Regions from separate parts of the Allobosea sp. TBD101 genome, predicted to be linked through region 1. Evidence: predicted binding sites of a transcription regulator. Region 1 holds the regulator's gene; the other holds the start of a gene.

What was found. Region 1 encodes LexA, which represses DNA repair genes until DNA is damaged. Its sites were predicted from a motif close to TGTTCNNNNTGTGTTCNG; they were not measured.
Region 2: AC6RIC_RS22100 (DNA recombination protein RmuC) is a predicted target of LexA. The motif match lies at 5,662-5,679, and genes of this name have one in related genera.

The regions. Positions count from the first base shown of each region.
Region 1 covers NZ_CM187543.1:3,143,307-3,150,108, reverse strand. Annotated here, with positions in the region: gene gltA (citrate synthase) at 1-42, opposite strand, end outside; gene gltX (glutamate--tRNA ligase) at 451-1,872, opposite strand; gene AC6RIC_RS15425 (ComEC/Rec2 family competence protein) at 2,026-4,323, shown strand; gene lexA (transcriptional repressor LexA) at 4,317-5,030, opposite strand; gene AC6RIC_RS15415 (molybdopterin molybdotransferase MoeA) at 5,288-6,499, opposite strand; gene moaC (cyclic pyranopterin monophosphate synthase MoaC) at 6,499-6,802, opposite strand, start outside.
Region 2 covers NZ_CM187543.1:4,527,695-4,534,496, forward strand. Annotated here, with positions in the region: gene AC6RIC_RS22065 (ribonuclease D) at 1-533, opposite strand, end outside; gene AC6RIC_RS22070 (DUF805 domain-containing protein) at 770-1,198, shown strand; gene dapE (succinyl-diaminopimelate desuccinylase) at 1,195-2,406, shown strand; gene AC6RIC_RS22080 (hypothetical protein) at 2,475-3,059, shown strand; gene truA (tRNA pseudouridine(38-40) synthase TruA) at 3,072-3,815, opposite strand; gene fmt (methionyl-tRNA formyltransferase) at 3,978-4,907, opposite strand; gene def (peptide deformylase) at 5,058-5,597, opposite strand; gene AC6RIC_RS22100 (DNA recombination protein RmuC) at 5,712-6,802, shown strand, end outside.

The DNA.
Region 1 (6,802 bases):
GTCGATGACGGCGGGGCCGACAGACCCCTCCTTGATCGCCATGTCGACGGTCTTGTCGCCGACCTGGAGCTGGCTGGTATTTCCGCTCATCGATACCGATCCTTTCAAGGCTCGCTGCTGTTCAGCCCCGGTTTCGCCTCTCCGCGCTTTCGCGCCGGGCATCTCGCATCCGAAGGCCGCGAGGTGACGGCCGGATGTCGGAAGGAGAACGGGAGAGATGGTCCATGTGACTGAATTACAAGCAATATTCGTACATGCCCGCGTTGCCGCACCGCAATGCACTTGCGCGTCACTAGACCATTTGCGCAGTGCATTCAACCGAGCCAAAAGGCGGTTGGAACCGCGCTGCGCTCATATCTGCGCGAGCAACTCCGCCGCCGTCTTGGGGACGGCGGCGGCTGAGAGCTTTCAGGCGGATCGGGCGGGCCCATCCGGGCCTTCGAAAACCGTTCAGGCGGCCTGATCGGCGAGCCGGGCCAGCGTCTCTTCGCGGCCCAGAACCGCCATGACGTCGAACAGGCCCGGCGACATCGCCCGGCCGGTCAGCGCGGCGCGCAGCGGCTGTGCCGCCTGGCCGAGCTTGAGCCCGCTCTCCTCGACATAGGCGCGAACCGCCGCTTCCAGCGGGGCCGGCGACCAGTCGTCGACGGCGGCGAGCTTCTCCGCGATCTTCGGCAGGCGCTGGCGCGCGGCCTCGTCGAGCAGGCCCTTGGCCTTGTCGTCGAGCTGCAGCGGGCGCTGGGCATAGAGATAGAAGGCGCTGTCGAGCAGTTCGATCAGCGTCTTGGCGCGCTCCTTGAGGCCCGGCATGGCGGCGAGGAATTTTGCCTCCAGCTCCGGCGAGAGCGTGGCGCCGAGGCCGCGCGCCGGCCCGATCTCCGGCAGGATGACCTTGAGCGCGGCAAGCAGGTCCGCATCATCCGACTGACGCATATAGAGGCCGTTGAGGTTCTCCAGCTTGGCGTAGTCGAAGCGCGCCGGCGAGCGGCCGATCGAGGACAGCTTGAAGGCGTCGATCATCTCCTGCGTGGAGAAAACCTCCTGATCGCCATGGCTCCAGCCCAGCCGCACCAGATAGTTGCGCAGCGCCGCCGGCAGATAGCCCATCGAGCGATAGGCATCGATGCCGAGCGCGCCGTGGCGCTTCGAGAGCTTGGCGCCGTCCGCGCCATGGATCAGCGGGATATGCGACATGCTCGGCACGTCCCAGCCGAGCGCGTCGTAGATCTGCGTCTGGCGGGCGGCATTGGTCAGGTGGTCGTCGCCGCGGATGATATGGGTCACGCCCATGTCATGGTCGTCGACGACGACAGCGAGCATATAGGTCGGCGTACCGTCCGAGCGTAGCAGCACGAGGTCGTCGAGATTCTCGTTCTGCCAGACGACGCGGCCCTGGACCTCGTCATTGACCACGGTCTCGCCGGTCTGCGGCGCCTTGAGGCGGATGACGGGCTTCGCGCCTTCCGGCGCGGTCGCCGGATCGCGGCCGCGCCAGCGCCCGTCATAGCGCAGCGGCTTGCCCTCGGCGCGGGCCTTCTCGCGCATCTCCTCGAGCTCGGCCTGGGTCGCGTAGCAGTGATAGGCCTTGCCGGCGGCAAGCATCTGCTCGGCGACTTCGCGATGCCGGGCGGCGCGCTGGAACTGGTAGACGGTCTGGCCGTCCCAATCGAGCCCGAGCCATTCCAGCCCGTCGAGAATCGCGGCGATGGCGGCATCGGTCGAGCGTTCCCGGTCGGTATCCTCGATGCGCAGCAGCATCTTGCCGCCTTGCCGGCGGGCATAGAGCCAGTTGAACAGCGCGGTTCGGGCTCCGCCGATATGCAGGAATCCGGTGGGCGAGGGCGCAAAGCGCGTGACGACGGCGTTGCTCATGGGAGGGAACTCCGGCCGGGCGGCCAGGGCCGTCCGGGGCAAGACAGGGGAAGGGGCCGGATCGTGACATGACAACCGGCGCGCGCCCTGTAACATGGCTTTGCCGGAAACGCTAAGCGGTCAAATCGCAGCGCCGGCGGGGGAGAGCGGGCGATGCAGCCGGCACCGCCGGGGCAGGGGCAGGGGCTGGCACAGGGCCGGCGCGGCGCGCGCGCCGATGCCTTGCCGGCACGGCTCGGCGTCATGGCCCCGCTGGCGGCCAATCTTCGCCCGTTGCTGTGGCAGCTTTGGCTCCATCTCTCGCGGGGTTTCGCGCTGGAGGTCGAGAGGCGCCGGCCCTTCCTATGGCTGCCGATCGCGATGGGCGCCGGCATCCTGCTCTATTTCGCTGCCGATCGTGAGCCGGCATTATGGGCGCCGCTGCTCGGCTTAGGCTTGAGCAGCGCGGCGGCCTTCGCCCTGCGGAGGCGCCCTCTCGCGTCGATGACCTGCCTCGCGGCGGCGGCCGGCTTTCTGGGCTTCGCTGCCGGCGTCTGGCGCACGGCCGATATCGCGGCGCCGATGCTGGAGCGGCCACGCATCGGCAAGCTCTCCGGCTTCGTCGAGAGCGTCGAGGCCCGCGACAGTGGCGCGCGGCTCGTCATACTGGTCACCGATCTCGCCAATGTGCCGGTGGACCAGCGGCCGAAGCGGGTCCGCGTCAATATCCGGCAGGGCTCCGTCGCACCGGGGGACCACATCGTCGCAACCGCGCGCCTGCTGCCACCTCCGGGACCGGCGCGAGCCGGCGGCTACGATTTCGGCCGCGACGCCTTCTTTCGCGGGATCGGCGCCGTCGGCAGCATCTCCGGCAAGATCGCGCTGGCAGCACCGCCATATCCGATGCCGGCGCGCCTCGCGATCGACGTGACGATCGACCGCGCCCGCAATGCCCTGACCAAACGCATCGCCGAGGTCGGGGGCGGGCAGGGCGGGGCGGTTGCCGCCGCGCTCGTCACCGGCAAGCGCGGCCTGATCACCGAGGCCACCAATAACGACCTGCGTGCCGCCGGTATCTATCACATCGTCTCGATCTCCGGCCTGCACATGGTGCTCGCCGCCGGCACGATCTTCTGGCTGGTGCGCGCGCTGCTGGCCCTGTCGCAGACGGTGGCGTTGCACTGGCCGGTCAAGAAACTCGCCGCTGTGGCGGCCATGCTGGGCGCGACCGCCTATTGCATCTTCTCCGGCAGCGACGTCGCGACCGAGCGCTCGCTGATCATGACGCTGGTCATGCTCGGCGCGATCCTGGTCGATCGCGCGGCGCTCAGCATGCGCAACCTCGCGCTCGCCGCCATGATCGTGCTGCTGCGCGAGCCGGAAGCGCTGCTCGGGCCAAGCTTCCAGATGTCCTTCGGCGCGGTCGCGGCGCTGATCGCCTTCGCCGAGCGCTGGGAGCGGAGAGATCGCAGCGAGCCGCCGTCGGCATTGCCCTGGCCGCTCGGGCCGATCTGGACGGCGGCGCTCGGCATCCTCGTCACCACCATGCTGGCGACCGCGGCGACCGCGCCCTTCGGCGCCTATCACTTCCAGACCTTCAACCCGTTTGGGCTGCTCGGCAACGCCATGGCGCTGCCCTTCGTCTCGCTTTTCGTCATGCCGGCAGCGGTGTTCGGCGTGCTGGCCTATCCGTTCGGGCTGGACTGGCCGGCCTGGGCCTTGATGGGGTTGGCTTCCGACGTCGTGCTCAAGGTCGCGCACTGGGTCGCGACCATCGACCATTCCACCGTGACGGTCGCAGCCTTCGGCCCGGCCGTGCTGGCCTGTTTCGCGATGGCTCTGCTCTGGCTGACGCTCTGGACCACGGCCTGGCGCTGGCTGGCGGCCGTGCCGCTGGTCTTCGGCGTCGTCATAGCCGGCGAGCCGGAGCGGCCGGAGATCCTGGTCGAGCGCGACGGCTCGGGGCTGGCCGTCCGCGGGCTGGACGGACGCCTCGCCATCGCAGGCAAGCCCAGTCGCTTCGTCCTGCAGCAATGGCTTGCTGCCGATGGCGACGGCCGCTCGCCCGATGATCCGACTTTGCGTGCCGGTGTTGCTTGCGACCGGTTGGCCTGCGTCGCGCAGACGACCGACAAGCGCACGATCTCGTACACGCGCGAGCGTCTCGCGATCATCGAGGATTGCCTGCGCGCCGATCTCGTCGTCACCGCCATTCCCTGGAGCGGGGCCTGCAAGGCCAGACTGGTCGAGCGGATGGCGCTATCACGCGACGGCGCGACCTCGCTCTACCGGACGGCGACCGGGTGGAACAGCCGAACCTCGGAGCCGACCGCAGCCGACCGTCCATGGACCCGCCGGCGCGAGCCTCGCCCGGCAGAGGTGGCAACCCGGCCGGTTGGTCAGCCCGCAACGGTGCAGCCTGCATCAGCCTCCGACAGTGAGGTCGACGCCGATGTCGAGCGCCTTCAGTAGCGTCGCATCAGGTTGACGAGGCGGCCCTGGATCTTGACCCGGTCGGGGCCGAGCACGCGGGTCTCATAAGCGGGATTGGCCGCTTCCAGCGCGATCGAGGAGCCACGCTTGCGCAGGCGCTTCAGCGTCGCCTCCTCGTCGTCGATCAGCGCGACGACGATATCGCCGGTATTGGCCGTGTCCTGCTTGCGGATGACGACGGTATCGCCGTCGAGGATGCCGGCCTCCACCATCGAATCGCCACGGACTTCGAGCGCGTAATGCTCGCCGGAGCCGAGCATGTCCGGCGGCAGCGAGACGGTGTGACTGCGGCTCTGGATCGCCGAGATCGGGGTGCCCGCCGCGATCCGGCCCATGACGGGAATGGCGATGGAATGCCGGCTGTCGTCCTCGACCGCTGCTGGCCGGGGCTTGGCGACGCTCGGCTGGGCGCCGAGACCGCCCTGCACGACGGCCGGGCTGAAGCGCGGGCGCGGCTGCGGGGCGCCGAACCCGTCCGGCATCTTGATGACTTCGAGTGCGCGGGCCCGATTTGGCAGGCGGCGGATGAAGCCGCGCTCCTCCAGCGCCATGATGAGACGATGGATGCCGGATTTCGAGCGCAGGTCGAGCGCGTCCTTCATTTCGTCGAAGGAGGGCGGCACGCCACTTTCGCGCAAGCGTTCCTGGATGAAGCGCAGGAGTTCGTGTTGCTTGCGTGTCAGCATGGTCGCCGCCAGCCCCTCAAAGCGCAGATTCGAAACAAAGCACGAACACCATACGCGTTCTGCTTGTGTTCCGCAAGCTGCTATGCCGTGGCGGAAGCGTGAGATAGCCGTATGGAAAACGCGCCGTCATTCTGGACAAGCCGCGTCAGCGGCGCCGATCCGGAATCTATCATGGAGCGCGGCGTTCTACGATGGATTCCGGGTCTGCGCTTCGCTTGCCCGGAATGACGTCGCGGGGGCAATAAAGAGCGCGCGCTCTACCGCAGCGGCAGGATACGGCAGGAATTACCCTTCTTCGCGGGAGCGGCATGGGCAGGCCGAATCGTCAGGGCCTGCGCCCGCGCGAGCGTACCAAGCATCGAGGAATCCTGCCGGTCGAAGGGCGTCGCGACCCAGCCTTCCGGCGTCAGCGTGAGCTCCGAGCGCAGATAGTCCTCGCGCTCGTCATTGCCGGGCATGTTGCGGCCGAGGATGGCGGGAATGCTGCGGTCGCGATCGGCATCGGCAATGCCGAGCAGCGCCTCGATCAAGGGCAGCACGAAGAGATGGCCGCAAACGATCGAGGAGACCGGATTGCCCGGCAGCCCGACCACGACCATCCGGCCGAGCCGCCCGGTCATCATCGGCTTGCCCGGCCGCATCGCGATCTTCCAGAATCCGAGCGTCATGCCGGCCCGCGTCAGCGCTTCCTGCACGAGATCGTGCGCGCCGACCGAGGCGCCGCCGAGCGTGATCAGCACATCGGCATCGGCTGCGCGCGCCCTTGCGATCTTCGCGGCGAGATCGGCATGGTCGTCGCGGGCGATGCCAAGGTCGAGCACGGTGCCGCCGGCCTTCTCGACGAGAGCGGCGAGCGAAAACGAGTTCGAGGCGACTATCTGGTCGCGGCCGACCGGCTCGCCCGGCGCCACCAACTCGTCGCCCGTGGCGAGAATCGCGACGCGCGGCTTCCGCCGGACCGGCAAAGTCGGATGCCCCATCGCTGCGGCGAGGCCGAGTGCCGCACTGTCGAGCACGCGACCGGCCGACAGCAAAACGTCGCCCTCGTGGAAGTCGAGCCCCGCCGCGCGCAGGAATTTGCCCTTGGCAGGCGGCACGCGGACGCGAATGACAGGGCTGTCGACGCCATCGGCATCTTCCTGCATCAGGATCGTGTCGGCGCCGTCAGGCATCGGCGCGCCCGTGAAGATGCGCACGGCTTGTCCCGGGCCGACCGCGCCCTCATAGGCCCGGCCGGCAGCAGATTCGCCGATCACCGAGAGCGAGACGCCTTCCGCCATCTCGTCGCCACGCACGGCATAGCCGTCCATGGCCGAATTGGCGAAGGGCGGCTGGGTCCTGAGCGCCTTGACCTCGCCGGCGAGCACCCGCCAGGCGCATTGCGCCAATGGCAGGGTTTCCGCTCCCGTCGGCTCCGGAATGCTGTCGAGCAGCGCCTTGCGCGCGACGGGGACCGGAGTGAGCGCCATCAGCTAGCTTTCGCCTCGTAATCGCCCGACTGGCCGCCAGACTTGTGCAGCAGCCGGATATTCTCGATCCGCATCGCACGGTCGACGGCCTTGACCATGTCGTAGACGGTAAGACAGGCGACGGAGACGGCGGTGAGCGCCTCCATCTCGACGCCGGTCTGGCCCTTCATCTTGACCTCGGCGCGCACGCGCACGCCCGGCAGGGCCTCGTCGATCGTAAGATCGACGGCGATCTTGCTGAGCAGCAGCGGATGGCAGAGCGGGATCAGTTCATGCGTGCGCTTCGCCGCCATGATGCCGGCG
Region 2 (6,802 bases), 1.4 Mb from region 1:
TGGGCGAGCTGCCGGCGGCCTTCGCGCGCCAGCATCGTCTCCAGCTTCTCGTGCAGCGCATGCAGATGCAGGACATCGGAGGCTGCGTAGGCGAGCTGAGCCTCGCTCAGCGTGTCCGCACCCCAGTCCGAGGATTGCTGCTGCTTCGACAATTCGACGCCGAGCAACTCGCGCACGAGATCCTTGAGCCCGTGCCGGTCGGTATAGGTGCGGGTCAGCTTCGAGGCGATCTTGGTGCAGTAGACCGGTACCGTGACCACGCCGAAGGCATGCTTGAGCACGGCGACATCGAAACGGGCGAAGTGGAAGAGCTTCAGCACGGCCGGATCCTCGAGCAGGCGGATCAGGTTCTTCGGCCGTTCGCCGCCCTTCGGGATCTGCACGACATCGGCGGTGCCGTCACCGCGCGACAACTGGACGACGCAGAGTCGGTCGCGATGCGGGTTGAGGCCGAGCGTCTCGGTGTCGATCGCGACGCTGGATCCGGCGTCGTAGCCGTCCGGCAGGTCGCCGCGATGGAAACGGATGGTCATGCTCAAAACCTCACTCGGGCGGCGCGAACGCGCCCTTCAACTGCACTTCACGGAAACGGGAAACGACAGGCCGCGCGCCGATGGCGACGCAGGTTTCGCAGCTAACGGCCTGCCTCTCCCCGTTCAAGCCCTTTCTGTGCCGAGATAAACTCTTAGGCGCCTCATTAACCCTTTATTCACCATGCGCTTCAACCGCGAAGCTGACCATGCGACAACTGCCCATCGGAGCCCGCAGCATGTCCCTGGTCCGCCTGTTCACTGACTTTCACGGCCGCATCGGACTGCGGACCTTCTGGCTCGGCAGCATCGCAGTCGCGTTGACGCTGCTCGCCACCGAGCGCACCGTTCTGCTTCTGGCGGATCATCGCCACGAGGCGATGATCATCCCCGTCATCAAGGCCCTCGCCCTGTTCCCCTGGGCTGCCCTGGCCGCGAAGCGCGCCACAGACCGCGGCAGCACGCCGCTGTTCGGCATCCTGCTGATCTGCGCCATCGTGCTGCCGGAACATCTGAGACCCCTCGTCTCGATCGGCTGGCGCCCATCGCTGGAGGCGATCGCGACCATGGCCTGGGTCGTCGCCTTCATCGATCTCGGGCTCCTGCCATCGGCAAAGGCGCGGGACGGGGTTGCGGCTGACCCGGCTGGTGCTAAAGCGGCGGAATGAGCACCGCACCGACCTCCCCCGCCCCTACCCTATCCTTCGATCCGACCGATCCCGTCGCGCTGACGCAGGCCTTGGTCCGCTGTCCTTCGGTGACGCCCGAGGAAGGCGGAGCGCTCGCGCTGCTCGATGCCGTGCTGTCGGCGGAAGGCTACGCGGTGCACCGCCCCGTCTTCAGGGAGCCGGGCACGCCGGATGTCGAGAATCTCTATGCCCGCATCGGCAGCACCGCGCCGGTCTTCGTGATCGCCGGGCATACCGATGTCGTTCCCGTCGGCGACGCGGCCTCCTGGACCCGGGAGCCCTTCGGCGGCACGATCGAGAACGGCACGCTCTACGGCCGCGGCGCCTGCGACATGAAGGGCGGGCTCGCCGCCATGGTTGCGGCCGCGATCCGCTACCGACGCGACAATCCCGATGCGCCCGGCTCGATCGCCTTCCTGGTCACCGGCGACGAGGAAGGTCCCTCGGTCAACGGCACGGTCAAGCTGCTGGCCTGGGCGCATGAACGCGGCGAGCGCTTCGACCATTGCATTCTCGGCGAGCCGACCAATCCGGCTGCGATGAGTGACATGGTCAAGATCGGCCGGCGGGGCTCGCTGACCGGCAAACTCACCGTCCAGGGCACGCAGGGCCATGTCGGCTACCCCCATCTCGCCGACAACCCGATCCGGGGCATGGTCCGCCTGCTCGCCGCCCTCGACGCCACGCCGCTGGATGGCGGCACGCAGCATTTCGACCCGAGCAATCTCGAAGTCACGACGCTCGATGTCGGCAACCCCGCGACCAACGTCATCCCGGCGCAGGCGAAGGCGGCCTTCAACATCCGCTTCAACGATAGCTGGACGCCGGAGACGCTCGCCGCCGAGCTGGAACGCCGCCTGCGCGAGGCGGCCGGCAACCAGGTGCGCTACACGCTCGAGGTCCAGCCGACCAATGCCGTCGCCTTCCTGACAGAGCCCGGCCCCTTCGTCGCGCTCGTCACTGAGGCCGTCGAGGCCGAGACCGGCAAGCGCCCGGCGCTCTCGACCACGGGCGGCACCTCCGACGCGCGCTTCATCAAGAACTACTGCCCCGTCGTCGAATACGGAGTCGTCGGCAAGACGATGCACCAGGTCGGCGAATGCGTCGCCGTCGCCGACCTCCTGTCGCTCCAGCGGATCACGCAGCGTTTGCTCGCCAGCTATTTTGCAGCGCAACAGCGGGCTTGACGCCCCGGAACAAGAGTCCATTATCTCCGTTAGACGAAAGTCTAACACCGCAGATGATGGAGACCGTGATGAGGCTGGCAGCCGATGACGTCGCCCGTTCGCTGCGCGGCTCCTGGCACCTGATGACCCGTGGCGCCGAGGCCCTGTCGGAGCTCGACCTGACGCGGGACGGGTTCTGGCGCTCCTTCCTCGCCTTCGCGCTGATGCTGCCCGCGACGATCGCCATCCTCGCAGCCGTGCGGCTGACCGCCGGATTGCCGAACAGCGCCGGCCTCTTCACCGCGCCGGCGCTGGCCCTGTCGGTGACCGCAGCTCTCGCGCTGACGATCCTGGCGGTGCCGGCCCTGCTGATCGCATTGCGCCCGGAACTCGCGCGGAGCCCGCGCTTCACCAGCTTCGTCATCGCCTGGAACTGGGCCGGCATCCTCTCGGCCAGCCTGATGGCGGTTCCCGCGGCGATCTTCGCAATCGGCTGGGCGCCGCCGGCGCTGGCGATCGTGCAATCGCTGTTCTTCGCCGTGATCGTGCTGCGCCTGCGCTATTGCGTGGCGCGCGCCGTCTTCGGACCGGAGAGCCGGGGCATCGCCATGATGCTGGTCATTGCCAGCATCCTGCTCGACTACGGCGTCACCCGGCTGTTCGGGCTGTTCTGAGAAGCCTGCGCCTCACTCGACGTAATCGACGCCAGCCAGGTAGAGCCCGCAGGACGGCGCCAGTGCAGCGCATTGCGAGCGGTCGCGCGCAGCCAGCACCTTGCCGACCTTGTTCTCCGGCCAACGCCCCATCCCGACCATCTTCAGGCAGCCGACGATCGAGCGGACCTGATGATGCAGGAAAGAACGGGCGTGGACATAGACGACGATCTCGGAGCCCTCGCGACGGACGTCGCAGCGATCGAGCGTGCGGATCGGGCTGTTGGCCTGGCATTCGGCGGCGCGGAAGGTGGTGAAGTCATGATGGCCGAGCAACGCCTTGGCCGCGCGGTCCATCGCCTCGTGGTCGAGCTTGACCGGCACATGCCAGACCCGATCGCGCTCCAGCGCCGGCTGGGCCCGGCGATCGAGGATGCGATAGACGTAATAGCGGCGCCGCGCCGAGATGCGGGCATCGAAATCATCAGGCACCAATTCGGCGCTCAGGACAGCGACCGGAATTCGCTTCAGCCGGGCATTGGTCGCATCGCGGACGACATCGGTGCGCCATTCCTTGTCGATATCGACATGGGCGACCTGATGGGTGGCGTGGACCCCGGCATCGGTCCGGCCGGCGCAATGCAGCCTGACCGGATGGCCACAGAAGGCCTCGACCGCCTCCTCGACGCTCTGCTGCACGGACGGGCCGTTGAGCTGGCGCTGCCAACCCGAGAACGGCGTCCCATCGTACTCGATGACGAGCTTGTAGCGCGGCATCAGGCGACCTTCCTCATCCCTGCGCCGTCATCCCGGACAAGCGGCGAAGCCGCGCCGATCCGGGATCCATGCCGGAGCATCGTCGATGAAGGTTCCGGCATGGATCCCGGGTCTTCGCTTCGCTGCGCCCGGGATGACGGCGTGGAGGATGAAATCATCGGTTCAGAGCTTGGCACCGGCTCCGAGCCGGGCGCCACGCAGGAACTCGGCCCCGCTCATCGGCGCCTTGCCGGCGCGCTGGACCTGCAGCAGCTTCACCGCGCCGACGGCGCAGGCGACCGTGCCCTCATCGTCGAGCAGCGTACCGGGCTCGGCCGCGCCGCCGGCACGGGCGGTGCGCAGGATCTTGAGCCGCTCCAGCCCCTTGCCGAGATCAATCTCGGCGAAGGCGCCCGGGAAGGGCGAGAGGCCGCGCACGAGGTCATGGACCTGCTGGGCCGGCAGCGACCAGTTCAGCTTCGCCTCCGCATTGGCGATCTTGCTGGCATAGGTCACGCCTTCCTCCGGCTGCGGCGTGAACTGCAGGCCGCCGCGCCCGAGCGCCGCGAGCGCGCGCACCATCAGGTCGGCGCCGAGAGGACTCAATCTGTCGTGCAATTCGCCGGCCGTCATGTCAGGGCCGATCGCCAGCTTCTCGACCATGGCGACGGGGCCGGTGTCGAGACCGGCTTCCATCTTCATCACGCAGACGCCGCTCTCGGCATCGCCCGCCATGATCGCGCGCTGGATCGGGGCAGCGCCGCGCCAGCGCGGCAGCAGCGAGGCATGAAGGTTGAGGCAGCCGAGTTCGGGCAGATCGAGGATCGCCTGGGGCAGGATCATGCCGTAGGCGACGACGACCGCGACATCGGCCTGATGCGAGGCGATGATCTCGGCCTGCTCCGGCGTCTTCAGCGTCTTGGGGGTGAAGACCGGGATGCCGAAGCGTTCGGCGGCGCGATGCACCGGCGAAGGCTTCAGTTCGAGGCCCCGCCCCGCCTGCGCCGGGGCACGGGTGTAGCAGGAGACGACCTCATGCCCCTGGCCGACGATCTCGGTCAGCACCGGCACGGCGAAATCCGGCGTGCCCATGAAGATGACGCGCAAACTCATACGCTCGACCTTACCTAAAAACGAATCTCATCCCGGGCGACCGCAGGGAGACCCGGGATCCACGCCTGAGCGCTTCAGGCCAATGTTCAGGCATGGATCCCGGACCTCCGCTTCGCTGCGTCCGGGATGACCAATGCCAGTTCTCGAAGCTTACGCAGCCCGCTCGCGCTTGGCTGACTTGGCGAATTTCTTGGTGACGCGCTCGCGCTTCAGCCGCGAGAGATGGTCGATGAAGAGCACGCCGTTGAGATGATCGATCTCGTGCTGCAGGCAGGTCGCCAGCAGGCCGTCGGCCGCGATCTCCTGCGTCTTGCCATCGAGATCCATGTAGCGGACCTTGACCTCGGCCGGGCGCTCGACCTCCTCGTAATATTCGGGGATCGAGAGGCAGCCTTCCTCGTAAACGCTGAACTCCTCCGAAGACCAGGCGATCTCCGGATTGATGAAGACCTGCGGCTTCTTCGGCTCGGGCTCCTCGCCCTCCTTCGCCTCCGGCTTCGACAGGTCGATCGTCACCACGCGCAGCGGCACGCCGATCTGGATCGCGGCGAGACCGATGCCGGGCGCGTCGTACATCGTCTCGAACATGTCCGCGACCAGCGTCCTGATCTCGGGCGTGACAGCCTCGACCGGCTTCGAGACGAGGCGAAGCTGGGCGTCGGGCAGGATGACGAGCGGGCGAACGGACATGGGATTCCAAGGAAAAAGAGCTGTTGAACCGGGGACATAAGCATTTGTGAGAGGACGGTCAAACTGTTCCACTTTCGTTCGCCATTACCAGCCGAATCGGCTAGGCTCCCGTGCATGAACGAGATCGCCTTCACCCTGCTGGAACGCCCGGTGACCTGGGCCGAAGCTGCGCTCGGCTTCGGGGCGCTGAGTCTCGTCCTGCTGCTGATGGCGGTGATTGCCGGCTGGCGCGGCGGCAAGGCCCGCGCGATCGAAGCCGCGATGGCCACCGAGCGCGCCCGCGAGATGGACGACAAGGTCGCGGAGATGAACCGCCAGCAGGCGGAGCTCGCCGGCCGGATGCAGTCCATGGCCGAGATCCTCTCGACCCGGCAGGGCGATCTCGCACGGCTCGTCGCCGACCGGATGGACGGGCTGAGCCACAAGGTCGGGCAAGGGCTGGAACGGAACGTCCAGCAGACCACCGAGAGCCTCGGCAAGCTGCAGGAGCGGCTGGCGGTGATCGACAACGCCCAGAAGAACCTGACGGACCTGACATCCGAGGTCGTGACGCTCAGAGACGTGCTCGCCAACAAGCAGGCGCGCGGCGCCTATGGCCAGGGCCGGATGGAAGCGATCATCCGCGACGGCCTGCCCGCCGCCTTCTTCGCCTTCCAGCCGCAGCTCTCGAACGGGAAGCGGCCGGACTGCTTGGTCACCCTGCCCGGCGACGGACGCGGCCTCGTCATCGACGCCAAATTCCCGCTGGAGAGCTTCACGCTGCTGCGCGAGGCCCGTGGCGACGACGCCAGGAAGGCCGCCGGCCAGCGCGTGCGCAGCGATGTCGGCGTGCATGTGAAGGATATCGCCGAGCGCTATTTCCTGCCCGGCGAAACGCAGGACGTGGCCCTGCTCTTCGTGCCGTCGGAATCGATCTACGCCGACCTGCACGAGTATTTCGACGATGTCGTGCAGCGGGCGCACCGGGCCCGCATCATGATCGTCTCGCCCTCCCTGCTGGCTCTGGCGATCCAGCTGATGCAGTCGCTGGTGCGCGATGCCCGGATGCGCGAGGAAGCGCAGGTGATCCAGAGCGAGGTTGGCAAGCTGCTCGACGACGTGCGCCGGCTCGGCGAGCGCGTCGACAAACTCGACAATCATTTCCGGCAGGCACAGGACGATGTCGGCCAGATCAAGACCTCGGCCGGCAAGGTCACCAGCCGCGC